One region of the Streptomyces sp. WMMC500 genome, then DNA from elsewhere that is predicted to be linked to it. Evidence: riboswitches for the same ligand, from Rfam matches in the RefSeq annotation. Region 1 holds a riboswitch; each other region holds the start of a gene.
What was found. Region 1 has a riboswitch for cyclic di-AMP ahead of O7599_RS25590 (transglycosylase family protein). Riboswitches for the same ligand answer to the same signal wherever they lie in the genome.
Positions count from the first base shown of each region.

Region 2: another riboswitch for cyclic di-AMP. It lies ahead of O7599_RS12910 (M23 family metallopeptidase); the one in region 1 lies ahead of O7599_RS25590 (transglycosylase family protein).
Region 3: another riboswitch for cyclic di-AMP. It lies ahead of O7599_RS34180 (LysM peptidoglycan-binding domain-containing protein); the one in region 1 lies ahead of O7599_RS25590 (transglycosylase family protein).

Region 1 covers NZ_CP114905.1:5,917,935-5,922,898, reverse strand. Annotated here, with positions in the region: gene O7599_RS25595 (UDP-glucose/GDP-mannose dehydrogenase family protein) at 1-878, shown strand, start outside; gene O7599_RS25590 (transglycosylase family protein) at 977-2,188, opposite strand; cyclic di-AMP (ydaO/yuaA leader) riboswitch at 2,192-2,384, opposite strand; gene O7599_RS25585 (dipeptidase) at 2,621-3,832, opposite strand; gene purE (5-(carboxyamino)imidazole ribonucleotide mutase) at 4,050-4,565, opposite strand; gene O7599_RS25575 (5-(carboxyamino)imidazole ribonucleotide synthase) at 4,573-4,964, opposite strand, start outside.
Region 2 covers NZ_CP114905.1:3,123,129-3,128,092, forward strand. Annotated here, with positions in the region: gene O7599_RS12905 (SDR family oxidoreductase) at 1-1,475, opposite strand, end outside; cyclic di-AMP (ydaO/yuaA leader) riboswitch at 1,800-1,963, shown strand; gene O7599_RS12910 (M23 family metallopeptidase) at 1,972-2,760, shown strand; gene O7599_RS12915 (DUF6228 family protein) at 3,051-3,491, opposite strand; gene O7599_RS12920 (hypothetical protein) at 3,501-3,710, opposite strand; partial or broken gene O7599_RS12925 (IS5/IS1182 family transposase) at 3,853-4,243, opposite strand; gene O7599_RS12930 (hypothetical protein) at 4,414-4,964, shown strand, end outside.
Region 3 covers NZ_CP114905.1:7,911,112-7,916,075, forward strand. Annotated here, with positions in the region: gene O7599_RS34170 (SDR family oxidoreductase) at 1-193, shown strand, start outside; gene O7599_RS34175 (FCD domain-containing protein) at 265-1,071, shown strand; gene O7599_RS34180 (LysM peptidoglycan-binding domain-containing protein) at 1,182-2,075, opposite strand; cyclic di-AMP (ydaO/yuaA leader) riboswitch at 2,082-2,257, opposite strand; gene O7599_RS34185 (hypothetical protein) at 2,361-3,017, opposite strand; gene O7599_RS34190 (DUF397 domain-containing protein) at 3,348-3,596, opposite strand; gene O7599_RS34195 (helix-turn-helix transcriptional regulator) at 3,597-4,457, opposite strand; gene O7599_RS34200 (ATP-binding protein) at 4,692-4,964, shown strand, end outside.

The DNA.
Region 1 (4,964 bases):
CCTGGAACCCGGAGTTCCTGCGCGAGGGCTTCGCCGTCGAGGACACCCTGCGCCCGGACCGCATCGTCGTCGGCGTGGCGAGCGACCGCGCGGAGAAGGTGCTGCGCGAGGTGTACGCGACACCGCTGGACTCCGGCACGCCGTTCGTGGTCGCGGACTACCCGACCGCCGAGCTGGTGAAGACCTCGGCCAACGCCTTCCTCGCCACGAAGATCTCGTTCATCAACGCCATGGCCGAGATCTGCGAGGCCGCGGGCGGCGACGTCGTCAAGCTGGCGGAAGCCATCGGCTACGACGAGCGGATCGGCCGGAAGTTCCTGCGCGCGGGTATCGGCTTCGGCGGCGGCTGCCTGCCCAAGGACATCCGCGCGTTCATGGCCCGCGCCGGCGAACTCGGCGTGGACCAGGCGCTGACGTTCCTCCGCGAGGTCGACTCGATCAACATGCGCCGCCGCGCGCACATGGTCGAACTCGCCCGCGACGCCTGCGACGGCTCCTTCCTGGGCCGCCGGATCGCCGTCCTGGGTGCCGCGTTCAAGCCCGACTCCGACGACGTACGCGACTCCCCGGCCCTGAACGTCGCCGGGCAGATCCACCTCCAGGGCGGCCAGGTCACCGTCTACGACCCCAAGGGGATGGCGAACGCCCGCAGCGTCTTCCCCACCCTGCGCTATGCCGAGTCGGCGGAAGAGGCGTTGCGCGGCGCCGACATAGTGCTGCACCTCACGGAGTGGCCGGAGTTCCGCGCCCTCGACCCCGGGCACCTGGCGACGGTCGTCACCCGGCCGCATCTGATCGACGGCCGGAACACGCTCGACCCGGCGCCCTGGCGCGCCGCGGGCTGGACGTTCCGCGCCATGGGCCGCCCGGCCGCGTAGCCCGCGAGGAGGCGCCGGGCCGGGGACCCGAGTCGAAGACCGCATGGCAAAGCCCCCCGTTCCGCCGGAAACGGGGGGCTGCGCCGTACGGGGGACCCTCAGACCGTGACGCCGTTGTCGCGCAGGTACGCGACCGGGTCGATGTCGGAGCCGTAGTCCGGGCTGGTGCGCACCTCGAAGTGCAGGTGCGGCCCGGTGGAGTTGCCGGTGGAGCCGACCAGGCCGATCTGCTCGCCGGCGCCCACGGTCTGGCCCACGCTCACCGAGGCGGACGACAGGTGGGCGTACTGGCTGTAGTGGCCGTCGTCGTGCTGGATCACGACGGCGATGCCGTACGCGCCGCCGTCGGCGCCGTTGCCGGCCTTGACGACGGTGCCGGAGCTGACGGCCTTGACCGGGGTGCCGGTGCCGGCGGAGAAGTCGACACCGGTGTGGTAACCGCTGGACCAGGAGCCGCCCGCGGCCCGGTACGGGGTCGACACGGCGGCGTCGACCGGAGCGGAGAAGCCGCCCGCCGTAGCCTCCTCGGCGGACTCCTCCTGCTGCGGCGCCTCGTCCGCCGGCTCGTCCTGCTGCGCGGCGGACTGCTGGGCCGGAGGGTTCTCGGGCTCGTCGAGCGTGACCTCTTCGCCGCCGTCGAACTCGTACTCCTGGCCCGGGAAGATCAGGTCCGGGTCGTCGCCGATGACGTCCTTGTTGCCCTCGTAGATCGACTGCCAGCCGCCCGCGATGCCGTGCTTGCGAGCAATATCCCACAGGGTGTCGCCGGAGACGACGGTGTAGTTGCCGGCCTTCTCGTACTTCTTCTCCGGCGCCTGCTCCTGCTTCGGAGCCTCGTCCTTCGCGGCCTGCTCGGACTCGGTCTGCGCCGCGGGCGCGCTCTCCTGCTCGGCCTCCTCGCCACCGCCGGTGGAGAGGTCGGGGGCGGGGCCGCCCTGGGTGAGGCCGGCCTGGCCGGAGCAGACCGGCCAGGCGCCGGGGCCCTGCGAGGCGAGGACCTTCTCGGCGATCTCGATCTGCTGCTCCTTGGTGGCCTGGTCGGCGCGCGGCGCGTACTGGGTGCCGCCGTAGCCCTCCCAGGTGCTCTGCACGAACTGCAGACCGCCGTAGAAGCCGTTACCGGTGCTGATGCTCCAGTCGCCGCCGCTCTCGCACTGGGCCACGCGGTCCCAGGTGTCGACGGAGGCGGCCTGGGCGTTGCCGCCGGCGATGAGCGGAAGGGCGACGCCGGCGCCGCCGGCGGCGATGACGAGGGCCCTGCTGCCCCGGGCTATCCGGCCCAGGCGACGGTGACGTCCGCGTGCGGACATGGCCATGCTCCTCTCCGACGCCTGCGAGGTGAGCTGTCGGGTTCGAGCTGGAGATGCCCGGCCATGCGGAGCATGGCTTCACCCCAAGCCGTCCCGCGCTGGCGCACGGTGCGGCACTTACCTGGGTCCCCCGCTCCTGCCGTGAAAGCTGAAGTGCCTGCCCGTCGCCGCCGACAGGATTCGGCGTTACGGCGACGAGGTACCCGCTTCGGTGGCGCGAGCACGGCGAGCACCGTAAACACACCGCCGAAAACAGAACAAGCCGTGAGGCATCGTCACGGCCGTACCCCACGTCACACCGGAATCATCCCGTCCGCCTCCGCCTCACGCGCCACCGCTCAATTACCCCTCGACGGTGGAGACTTGTCGAAACCAGAGGAGTCGGACACATTGCCTCATGACATGAGAATTCTGTGAGTGACATATGTCACTTCAGCCACTTGAGGACTCCCGCGGCCCATCGAGCTGCTCGATGGTCGCGACCGACGGGCCCCGCCGCGCGGCCACTTCGCGGGCCGCGTCCTCGGCGTCGCGCAGCACCCGCAGCGCGTTACCCCACACCAGCCTGGCCAGGTCTTCCTCCGACCACCGGCGGTCCAGCAACTCGGCGACGAGGTGCGGATAGCCGGCCACGTCGGCGAGGTCCTCGGGGGTGAACGGCGTACCGTCGAAGTCGCCGCCGATACCGATATGTTCGATTCCTGCCACTTCACGCATATGATCCAGGTGGTCCGCCACGGTCGCCGCCGTCGCCTGCGGGCGCGGGTGCGCCTCCTCGAACGCCCGGCGCACGCGGACCGCTTCGTCGTCCGCGCCGAACGGGTCCAGGCCGCGGGCGCTCATGTGCTCGTCCACCTCCGCGGTCCACGCCACGGCGGCGGGCAGGACGAACTTCGGCACGAACGTGGCCATCGCGAGCCCGCCGTTGGCCGGGAGCATTTCCAGCACATCATTAGGAATGTTGCGCGGGTGGTCACACAGGGCACGCGCGGACGAATGGGAGAAAACGACCGGCGCCTCGGTGACGCGCAGCGCGGCGCGCATGGTGGCGGGGGCCACGTGGGAGAGGTCGACGAGCATGCCGATCCGGTTCATCTCGCGCACCACCTCCTCGCCGAAGGCGGTGAGCCCGCCGTGCCGCGGCTCGTCGGTGGCGGAGTCGGCCCAGTCGGTGTTGTCGTTGTGCGTGAGCGTCATATAGCGCACGCCGAGCAGGCGCAGGGCGCGCAGGGTGGCGAGCGAGTTGGCGATGGAGTGCCCGCCCTCGGCCCCCATCAGCGAGGCGATCCGCCCGTCGGCCCGGGCCGCCTCCACCTCGTCGGCGGTCACCGCGAGCCGCAGGTCACCGGGGTAGCGGTCCACGAGCTGCCGCACCACGTCGATCTGCTCCAGACACGCGCTGACGGCGGCGTCCCCGGCCAGGTCGGTGCTCACGTACACCGACCAGAACTGCGCCCCCACCCCGCCGGCCCGCAGCCGCGGGATGTCGGTGTGCAGCCGGGCGCTCTGGTCGACGGCGATGTCGCGCCGGTCGATGTCGTACGTCACCTGCTCGCGCAGGGCCCAGGGAAGGTCGTTGTGCCCGTCGACGACGGGGTGTGCACGCAGCACGTCGCGCGCACGCGCGAGCAGTTCGCCGGTCATGGGTCGTCCTCCCTGCGCGGATAGCCGGTCAGGAGGCCACGCTATCCGCGCGCACCGACACTCCCGCGCCCAGGTCGGACCCCTGGTCTCCACGAATGGACCCCTGGCGCCGGCAAACCGGTCAGGAACCGGCCGGCTGCCCGGACACGACGGCCGCGAGGAAGTTGCTCCAGGCGGTGGGCGTGAAGACGAGAACCGCTCCGCCCGATCCGGCGGGTCAGCCGTCCCGGGTCGTCTTGCGGCGGAGGCGGGAGCCCTTCTCCTGGGCCTGGGCGTTGAGCTGTTCCTGGAACGTCGCCATCCGGCCGCGCAGGTCCTCGTCGGAGGTGGCCAGGATGCGGGCGGCCAGCAGGCCCGCGTTGCGGGCGCCGGCCACGGAGACCGCGGCGACCGGGACGCCCGCGGGCATCTGGACGATGGACAGCAGGGAGTCCATGCCGTCGAGGTACTTCAGGGGGACCGGGACGCCGATGACCGGCAGGGGGGTGACGGAGGCGAGCATGCCCGGGAGGTGGGCGGCGCCGCCGGCGCCGGCGATGAGGGTGCGCAGGCCGCGGGCGGCGGCCTGTTCGCCGTAGGCGATCATCTCGCGCGGCATCCGGTGCGCGGAGACGACGTCGACCTCGTACGGGACCTCGAACTCGGCGAGGGCCTGCGCCGCCGCCTCCATGACCGGCCAGTCGGAGTCGGAGCCCATGACGATGCCGACCAGCGGGCCGTTCCCCGCGCTCATACGGTACTCATTCCGTGATCGTCCCCCGCAGGTAGCCGGCGGCGTGGCGGGCGCGTTCGCGCACCTCGTCCAGGTCGTCGCCGTAGGTGTTGACGTGGCCGACCTTCCGGCCGGGCTTCACGTCCTTGCCGTACATGTGGATCTTCAGCCCCGGGTCCCGGGCCATGCAGTGCAGGTACGCCTGGTACATGTCGGGGTAGTCGCCGCCGAGGACGTTCGCCATCACCGTCCAGGGCGCGCGCGGGCGCGGGTCGCCCAGCGGCAGGTCGAGCACGGCGCGTACGTGGTTGGCGAACTGCGAGGTGACGGCGCCGTCCTGGGTCCAGTGGCCGGAGTTGTGCGGGCGCATGGCCAGCTCGTTGACGAGGATCCGGGGCTCACCGCCGGGGCCGGCCGCCT
Region 2 (4,964 bases), 2.8 Mb from region 1:
CCGAAGACGATGTTGTGGAACGGGAACACCGACCACCAGTAGGCGTGGCCGAGTAGCCCGCGGGGGTGGAACAGCGCGCGCTGCCGGTAGCGGGTGCGTCCGTCGACGTCCTGCTCGGCGTACATCTCCAGCCACGCCAGCCCCGGCATCCGCATCTCCGCCCGGAGCCGCAGCAGGTGCCCGGGCTCGATCTCCTCGACGCGCCAGAAGTCCAGCGAGTCGCCGACCCGCAGCCGCTCGGCGTCGCGCCGGCCGCGGCGCAGGCCGACGCCGCCGGCGAACCGGTCGAGCCGGCCCCTGACCGCCCAGGCGAGGGGGAAGGAGTACCAGCCGTTCTCGCCGCCGATGCCCTCGATCACCTTCCACAGCCGTTCCGGGGACACGCCGACGGAAAGCTGCCGGTCGTCCTCGTACAGGCTGCCGCCCGCCCAGTCGGGGTCGGTGGGCAGCGGGTCGCTGGGGGCGCCGGGCACGGCGGCGGACGACCAGCGGGTGGGCACGCGGGCTTCGCCCACCCGGCGCAGCGCCAGGGCCAGCGCCTCGTCGAAGGACAGCGGCCGGCCGGGGAGGTCGGGCACGTACCGGGCGATGTCGTGCTCCTGGCAGACGACCTCGTGGCGCAGCGACTCCGTGAGGGGCCGGGCGATGGCGGCGGGCACGGGGGTGACGAGCCCGATCCAGTGGCTGGACAACCCCGGCGTGAGCACCGGCACCGGCACGACGAGCCGCTTCCGCAGCCCGGCCGTCTCGGCGTACCTGCTCATCATCTGCCGGTAGCTCACGATGTCGGGACCGCCGATGTCGAAGGCCCGGTCCACGTCCCGCGGCATGGTGGCGGAGCCGACCAGATAGCGCAGCACGTCGCGGACGCCGATGGGCTGGATGCGGGTGTGCACCCATCTGGGGGTGACCATGACCGGCAACCGCTCGGTCAGATAGCGCAGCATCTCGAACGAGGCCGACCCGGAACCGATCACGATGGCCGCCCGCAGCACGGTGGCGGGCACGGGCCCGTCCAGGAAGATCCGCCCGACCTCGGCGCGGGAACGCAGGTGCGGGGAGAGCTCCCGCTCCGGTACGCCCCGGGGCGTGAGCCCGCCGAGGTACACGATCCGGCGCACGCCCGCGGCGTGCGCCTGCCGGGCGAAGACATGCGCGGCGCGCCGGTCGGTCTCCTCGAACCCGGCACCGGAGCCGAGGGCGTGCACCAGGTAGTACGCGACGTCGATCCCGCGCATCGCCGCCGCCGTCGACTCCTCGTCCGTGACGTCCCCGCGCACGACCTCGGCTTCGCCGGCCCAGGGGTGGTCGCGGAGCTTGTCGGGTGAACGGGCCAGACACCGCACGCGGTGGCCGGCCTCCAGCAGCTCCGGCACCAGACGCCCGCCGAGGTACCCGGACGCCCCGGTGACCAGGCAGGTCAGCGGGGCCCGGGCAGGCTGACGCTCACGGCCGTCAGGACGAGGGCTCGACACCACTCCATGGTCACGGCGGCCGGGGTGCCGCGCGACCGCACGGGTCTTCCGGGGGACCCGGGGCCTTCCTATGGGAGCCAGTCATGTCGGCCGATCATGACGCGCAGTGCTCTTTGTCAGAGCGGAGGGGGCAAATCAGCGCTTGCCCGGGTCCGGCGGCTGCGCCAGGTCAACTCCCCGCGACGCGGAGTCAATTATTCCGCGAGAACGCGCGACAACCTTGTCATCGAACACACGATCCCCCTAGCGTGCTGCCCGTTCGAGAGGCGAACATCCGCTGCGCGCCGGACCGCCGAATCCTGCCCCCGGCGCCGCGGGCCCTGCCATCAGCTCTCACCGCCGGGCAGGAGCGGGGGACCCACGGGTCCGGCCACCGCCGGACCACGCCGTCCCTCAGGACGGCTCGGGGTGAGGCCCGCCGAAGCCGGCGGCCGGGCATCTCCAGCCCGAACCCGACAGCTCACCTCGCAGGCGTCCGGAGAAAGAGGCCCGTCAGATGTCATCACCTCACGGCCGCCACCGAGCGCGCCGCGCCCCCAGCGGCGCCCGCAAGCTCGCCACCCGCGCCTCGGCGGCGGGCGCCACCCTCGCGCTGCCCGTCATCGGCGCGTCCACCGCCTTCGCCGGGGAAGACACCACGTACATCGTCGCCTCGGGCGACACCCTCTCCGTCATAGCAGCGGAGCAGGACGTCGACGGCGGCTGGAAGACGCTGTACGAGAACAACAGATCCGTCATCGGCGACGACCCGGACCTGATCGCCCCCGGCATGGAACTCTCCCTCGACGGCCCCGCCGCCGGCTCAGCCGGCGGATCCGCCACCGACGCCGACAACGCCTCGTACGGCACCGACACCGCCGCGGACGAGCCGACCGCCGTCATGCCCGTCGACGGCAGCACCCCGACGGCGGGCTACGAGGCGTCCGGCGCGCACTGGGAGAACGGCCACACCGGCCAGGACTGGTCGGTGCCCGTGGGCACGACGGTCAAGGCCGCGGCCAAGGGAACCGTCGTCGAGGCCGGCTGGGACGAGTCCTTCGGCTACCAGATCGTCATCAAGCACGGCGACCAGGACTACACCCACTACGCCCACCTCTCCCAGATCGACGTCTCCGTGGGCGCCACCACGGGCATGGGCGAGGCCATCGCCAAGTCCGGCGCCACCGGCAACGTCACGGGCCCGCACCTGCACTTCGAGGTCCGCACGACACCGGAGTACGGCTCGGCGAAAGACCCGGTCGCCTGGCTGAAAAACCACGGCGTGACCGTCTCGAACCCCGCCTGACCCCCACCACCCGCCCCGTGTGCCCCGTCCACCCCCGGCCGGGGCACACGGCCGATCAGCCGCAGTGTCCCAGCCGCCCCAGAACCCCCCGGCGCTGCAGGTCCCGGATGCGCACGGCCACGGGCCGAGTTGGCCGTGGCCAGCAGTTCGGTTGGGCCGCGCACGGGCAGGCACGGCGACGAAGTCGTGACTGCTCACGTGGCCGTGCAGTCCTGCGGTGCGCAGGAGGAGAGCGCCGAACAAGTCGTCATCTCAGGTGGTTGGGTGCGTGGCGATCCGGAATCGTTCAGCTACTCGGCGACGCTCGTGATGAACGTGTTGATCTCGGCGGTGAGGTTGCGCATGCCCTCCCCCGCTGCGTGCACCGTGGTGGTCTCGAACTGCCATTCCTCCGAGGGTGCCCGGTCGTGGATCCCCCAGGTCAGTCTGACGTGGCCACCAGCGTGGTGTTCCGCCGAGAGAGTCAGGTCGTAGCAGAGGGAGTGCCACGTGCGCGCTCCCTTCCAGCCCCGGAAGTCCTCGGCAAGTGAGGCGAGGAAGGTGTCGAGACCGTCGCCGTCCCAGGTCTCCACCGTGGTCTCGACACTTCCCCAGGGTCCGCGGGCCCTGATGAGGAAGTCGAGTGTCAGTTCGTCCTCGTACCGCCGGGTTGGCTCCGAGAGGAGCAGGCGTGCCGGCCCGGAGTCCCCCACCTGGACCACGGGGCGGCCTGAATCGTCGTAGTCGATCACGCGATCAGGTTAGAAGACCGGGTTCGGCAGCCGTCGTGCTGCCGGCTGGGCCGCATCGGACGTAGCCGCTGAGGTCACGCTCACCTGGGACCACGACGGCATCGCCCCGATCGCCAGACCGAGCGCATCGCCGACGCCACCACCCAGGACGAGATCGACGCGCGCGTCTTCGCCATCGTCACCGACTTCTTTCCGTGCTGAGTGGCGATCTTCCTGCACTGCCCGGCAGTCGCCTTGAACTTCGCCAGCCTCTTCGGGTCCGCATGGAGCTTCTGCCAAACCTCCCGTCCGCTCCCCGGAAGCGGCGGTGTAGCAGCGCACCGCCGCGTACTCCGCCGCGAGCACCGCGACCCCGCTGCCGTGGCAGCAGCTCGGTGACGTCGTTGTGGTGGCCGCCGATGAGGGCAACCGCAAGTGGGGTGCCGTGCCCGTCGGTGATCAGGGTGGCGCTTGGCCCCGGTCCGGCCCCGGTCGACCGGCGACGGCCCGGTGTGGCTCCACCTTTGAGGGGCCGAATTTGGCTGCTATCCACCACCGCCCGCGACCAGTCCATCGTGCGGCAGCATTCAGCTCCGCGAGGAGCCCGCGGCAGACGTTCCCGGGGAATGTCGCTGAACAGCACAGAGGGGATCCCGCACAGCACCTTCCGGTCCCGTATCGGTCTACGGCCTGGATGGCGAAATCGGCGCTCCCGCCGTGGCAGCAGCGGTTCGATCCGCACCCCACAGCACATCCGACACGATTCCCCGCAGCGGCCCGGCCTCCGGGCTCGACGCGCCCTGCCGTCACTCCACGGTCGCATCCCCCATCAGCCCGGCGGTGGAGCGTGGTTCAGTCCTCGGAGTGACTCGTCGCGCGGCTACCGCTGCGATCGTCCTTGCTGGAGAGATCAGCCACCAGCCTGTCGAAACCAAGGAGTCACATGCAGCCCCTCTTGCACGTCGAGGACGCGGCTGCGGCTGGGGCCGGCCGGCTCCGGTCGGCATGGCGGGCAGCCCACGAGCCCGTCGCCGGTGTCTCCCGTCGGCTGCAGCTCACCGCCTACGCAGTGCCGCTGGTCGTCTCACCCTCGAGCCTTTGGCGACTCCCGGCGGTTCTCAACGACGGAATCAGCCTCGGTGAGCGGATATATGTCCCCTCCCTGTCGATCCTCTCCGAGGTTCTGGCGTTCACCGCAATCGGCCTGATCGCCCGTTGGGGCGAGGTCTTCCCCCGCTGGATCCCACTCCTGCGCGGGCGGCAGGTCCCGACCTGGGCCGCGGTCCTCCCGGCCGGCATCGGGGCCGTGATGCTGACGCTCCTGTTCACCGTGCTGGTGCCCATCAATGACATGAGGGGCACCACGATCCGAGGCGACGACGTTTCCGCCGACGCCCCGACCGAGGCCGGCGGCTGGGAACTCGCTTGGTTCTACGCGTGCTACACGCCGCTGATCTTGTGGGGGCCGCTCCTGGCCCTGCTGACCGTTGCGTA
Region 3 (4,964 bases), 2.0 Mb from region 1:
CACCCGGCTCTGGGACCGCGTGCCCGAGGCGGACCGCAGGGCCAGCGCCGCGCAGACCGCCGCCGGCAGGCTGGGCGCGCCGGAGGAGGTGGCCGCCGCGGTCGCCTTCCTCGCCTCACCGGAGGCGTCGTACGTCACCGGCACGAGCCTGGTCGTCGACGGCGGCTGGAGCGTCGTAAAGTCGTCGGCCTGAGCCGGGGCGCCGCGGGGCGGCGCGGGCGGCGGGGGAGCAGTCGAGCAGGATTCAGGGAGGAGCGAGCGGCCATGCCGGGTTACGCCCGCCGCGGGGTGCACGGACAGACGGTGGAGACCCTCGCGCACCGCGTCCTCGGCGGCGAGATCGCCGAGGGCGCCACCCTCGACCTCGCCGCCCTCCAGGCCGAACTGGGCGTGAGCCTCACCGCGCTGCGCGAGTCGCTGAAGGTGCTGGCGGCCAAGGGCATGGTCGACGCGCGGCAGAAGCGCGGCACGTTCGTCCGGCCGCGCTCCGACTGGCACCTCCTCGACGCCGACGTGCTGCGCTGGCGCTTCGAGTCCGCGGCCCGGCAGCAGGGCGAGGGCGATGCCGCGCGGTCGCGCCCCGCCGCCGCCCCGCTGCTGCGCGACCTGGACGAGGTGCGCGGCATCGTCGAGCCGGCGGCGGTCCGGCTGGCGGCCGTGCGGCGTACCGCCGCCGACCTGTCGGCGCTGGAGGAGGCGCTCGCGGCGATGGCCGGGGCGCGGGACGGCGCGACCGCCTCCGCCGCGGCCGTCGCGGCGGACCTCGCCTTCCACCGCGCCCTGCTCGCCGCCTCGCACAACGAGCTGCTGGAGCGCATGGATCTGGTCATCGCGAGCGGACTGGCCGCGCGCGACCACCTGGTGCACGGCCCCGGGCACCATCCGCAGGATCCCGTGCCGGGGCACCGCGCCGTGCTGGAGGCGATACGGGCCGGGGACCCGGACGCCGCGGAGTCGGCGATGCACCGGCTCCTCGCGCAGGCGGCGCGGGACCTGGCCGAGGTGTCCGGGGCGGCTCCGCCCGCGCCCGCGCCGCCGCCCCCGGCGACGGAACAGGCGGCCGGGACGTAGCCCTGGGGCCGTACCCGAGCGGGGGGTCCGTAACCGAACGCGCCCCGCCGCGCGGACGATCCGCGCGACGGGGCGGCGGGAGACTCACCGCGGGCCCGGAGCCCTCGGCATCAGTACCAGTTGTTGGCCTGCCAGAACTCCCAGGCGCCGCACGGGCTGCCGTAGCGCTCGTTCATGTAGTCCAGGCCCCACTTGAGCTGGGTGACCGGGTTGGTGCGCCAGTCGGCGCCGGCCGAGGCCATCTTGTCGCCGGGCAGCGCCTGCATCAGGCCGTACGCGCCGGAGCTGGGGTTGGTCGCGGTGTGGTCCCAGCCGCTCTCCCGCTCCACGATGTTGCTGAAGCAGGTGAACTGGTCCGCGGGCACGATCTCCCGCGCCGCGGCCTGGATGCCGGACTCGGTGGTCGGGACGCTCGCCTGCGACGCCTCGGTGGCACCGCCGGAACTCCCGGAGGACGACGCGCCGTTCGGGTCGACGGCCTCGCTGACCTTGCCGCCCTCGGTGTCGACGCGCAGTTCCGTGCCGACCTTGAGCGCGGCCGGGTTGTCGCCGATGGCCTTCTTGTTGTCGACGTACACGCGCTGCCAGCCGCCGGGCACGTCGTACTTCGCGGCGATCTTGGAGAGCGTCTCGCCGGCGGCGACGGTGTGCCCGACGTAGCGCTGCTGCTTCTTCTCGGTGGTGGCAGCGCTCTGTTCGGCGTCGGTGGGCTTGCTCTCGGCCTGCTTCTTCCCGTCGAGGTCCAGCTCCTGGCCCGGCAGGATCAGGTGCGGGTTGTCGCCGACGGCCGCCTTGTTGGCCTCGTACAGCCGCTGCCAGTCGGCCCCGAATCCGTTGTCCTCGGCGATCTCCGAGAGGGTGTCGCCCTTCTCGACCGTATAGGCGTGCGCGGCGGTCGCCGCGAGGCTGCCGACGACGGGCAGGGCTATGCCCACCCCCGCGGCGGCGGCATAGCGGCGGGTGGAGCGCGACTTGGGCGCGCGCCGGGTGCCGGTTCCGGCCATGGTGGCTCGCTCTTTCTCCGACGCCTGCGAGGTGAGCTGTCGGGTTCGGGCTGGAGTTGCCCGGCCGCGTCGTGCGGTGCGGCTTCACCCCGAGTCGGGGAGTCCGGTGCGGTCCTGCCACCGTGCCTCCGGCCGACGGAGAAGTGGTTCCCCCGCTCCTGCCCGAACGGCTGTGGGGACGACGGTTCCGGGCTCCGACGGGCAGGATTCGGCGTACCGGAGCGCGGTGCTCGCGTCTGCGAACGTCTGGGACACTAGGAGATCGAACGGCAGATCACAAGCGGATCACGAGGATCCACGCGTAGTCTGACGCTCCGTGGTGACGCGCGCACGCGCGGGGCGGCTGGGGCGGGTGTGACGTTCGGCACCCGGTCCGCGGCGCAGCGCCTCCAACAGCGGCTGTCCCGCCGGTACGACGAGACCGTGCACCCCGCGCTCCGCGGCGCCGGCGAGGGCGGCCCGCCAGGCGTCAGGACCGGCGGGCGCCGCCACCGGGGTCCAGCGCCCGGCGCCCGGTTCCTCGTAGCCGGGACCGGCGGGCGCGAGCCGGCGGAAGGCGGGCACCTTGGGGGCGACGGCGACGAGTTCGGCGCACCGCCGCGAGTCCGCGGCGAGCGCGAGCCTGCCGGCGCTGAGCAGCACGACGGTGGCCAGGGCCCGGGCCAGCAGGGCGGCCTGCGGGACGGTGTCGGGCAGGGCGACGACGAGCTTCGCCCGGCTCGTGGCGGTGGCCAGGGCGGCGGCGAGCGCCAGCACGTCGTGCGCCGGGTCCGGACCGCCGTCCAGCCACAGCGCGTCGGCGCCCGCGGAGTCGTACGCCGCGCACTCCGCGAACCAGGCGCCGGGCTCCTCCGGCAGCCGGGGGAGCAGTACCCCGACGCGGACCGCCCGCCGGGCGGCGGCCGGGACGGCGCCGGAGGGCGCGGGTGGAGATGGGCTCATCGCGGGCCTCCCCGAGTGGCTGACGAGGGCCATCGGGGGCATACCGTACGCCTCTACGTCGCGGAAGGCAGCGGTTCGTACACCCACGGTTCATGATTTTTGAAATTTCATGTGCCGCGCCACCGCGCGGGGTTGGGCACCGGACCCGTGAACACCGAGGGAGGGGACCCCCCCGGGGTGTCCCCTCCCTCTCTGTACTCCCGGCCGGCGGCCCACGTCAGCGCATGCGGGCCACTCCCCCGTTCGCCGGGATGGACTCGCCGTCCGGTGCGGACGGCGAGTGGACCGGGCGGCGCCGCGGGCGGTGCGCGGGCACGGCGCCGGGCGCGGTCACGCGGGGCTCCGCGAGAGCAGGAAGTCGGCTTCGCCCGCCTTGGCGCCCTCGATGAACGCGTCCATCTCACCGGGGGTGTAGATCAGGGCGGGACCGTCGGGGTGGGCCGAGTGCCGGACCGCTATCCGGCCGTCCCGTAGCTTCATGGCCTCGACGCAGTTGCCGCCGTTGCCGCCGCTCCACGGCTTGTGCCAGCCTTCGGTGCCGAGATCGGCGGCCGGCATGCCGTTGTAAATGCGTTCCATTCACAGCTCCTTGCGGAAGTCCCGGAGGACGTCCTTCGTGCGTTGTGCCGTCGCCGCCTGGGCCGCCATGTGGTCCAGGGCGGCGAGGTGTGTGGCCACCTCGTGCCGGCCGTCGAGGTAGACGGCGCCGGTGAGGTACTCGGTGTAGATCATGTCCGGCAGCTCCGGCATGGCGAACCGGAAGAGGACGAAGGGGCTGTACGTGCCCGGGTGGTGTCCGGTGCGGAACTCCGCCATCTGGAACGTGACGTTGGGCAGCGAGGAGAGGTCGAGGAGCCGGTCGACCTGCGCGCGCATCACCGCGCCGCTGCCCACCGGGCGGCGCAGGACCGTTTCATCGACGATCGCCCAGAACCGCGGCGCGTGCTCGCGGGTGAGCAGTTCCTGGCGCTCCATGCGCAGCGCGACGTGCCGCTCGATCTCGGCGGGGCCGATCCGGCCGAGGGAGCCGACCTTCAGCACGTGCCGCGCGTAGTCCTCGGTCTGCAGCAGGCCGGGCACGAACTGCGGCTCGTACGACCTGATGAGCGACGCCGCGCCCTCCAGGCTCACGTACATGCTGAACCAGTCGGGCAGGATGTCGTGGAACCGCTGCCACCAGCCGGGCTCGTTCGCCTCCTCGGCCAGCGCGACGAAGGCGTCGACCTCCTCCTGGGCGATGCCGTACGCCTGCAGCAGCATCTGCACGTACGGGATCTTCAGCGCGACCTCGGCGGTCTCCATCCGGCGCACGGTGGCGGGGGCGACGCGCAGGGTCCGGGCAGCCTCCTCGCGCTTGAGCCCGGCCCGCTCGCGCAGCTCTTGGAGCCGCTTCCCGAGCACGACCTGCCCCACGGTCGGCGCGGACCGCGGTTCGCTCACGCCATACCTCCCTGTCGGACTGCCGCAAGCAGTGTGCCACGCCCGGGCCTCGGCGGACACAGTGCAACGGAAACTCTGAAAATTTCACAGTGAGGGTTGCCAAGTGACAACGGCGGGGCCATAGTTTGGGCTGTGAGCCAGTCCACACAGCCGTATCGCTCGGGGGTCGTGACACAGGGCCCCGGCTTGCCGGGATCCCGTTCGGGGGTCGATGCGGCGCGGTGCGGTTTCGAGGTGCCGGGCCGCGCGGAGGCCGTCACGGTCGCCCGCCGGCTCGCCCGCGAGCAACTGCACCGCTGGGGGGTGGAGGACGAGGTGGGCGACAGCGCCACCCTCGTCCTCTCGGAACTGGTGACCAACGCACTGCTGCATACGGGGAGTCGGCGCATAGGGTGCGAGCTGCGCTGCAGCGCCGACCGCCTGCGGCTGGCCGTCACCGATCAGGGTGCCGAGCCGGGCCGCCTGCGGGTGCAGCGGTCGGCCGCGGACGAGCAGGGGCGGGGGCTG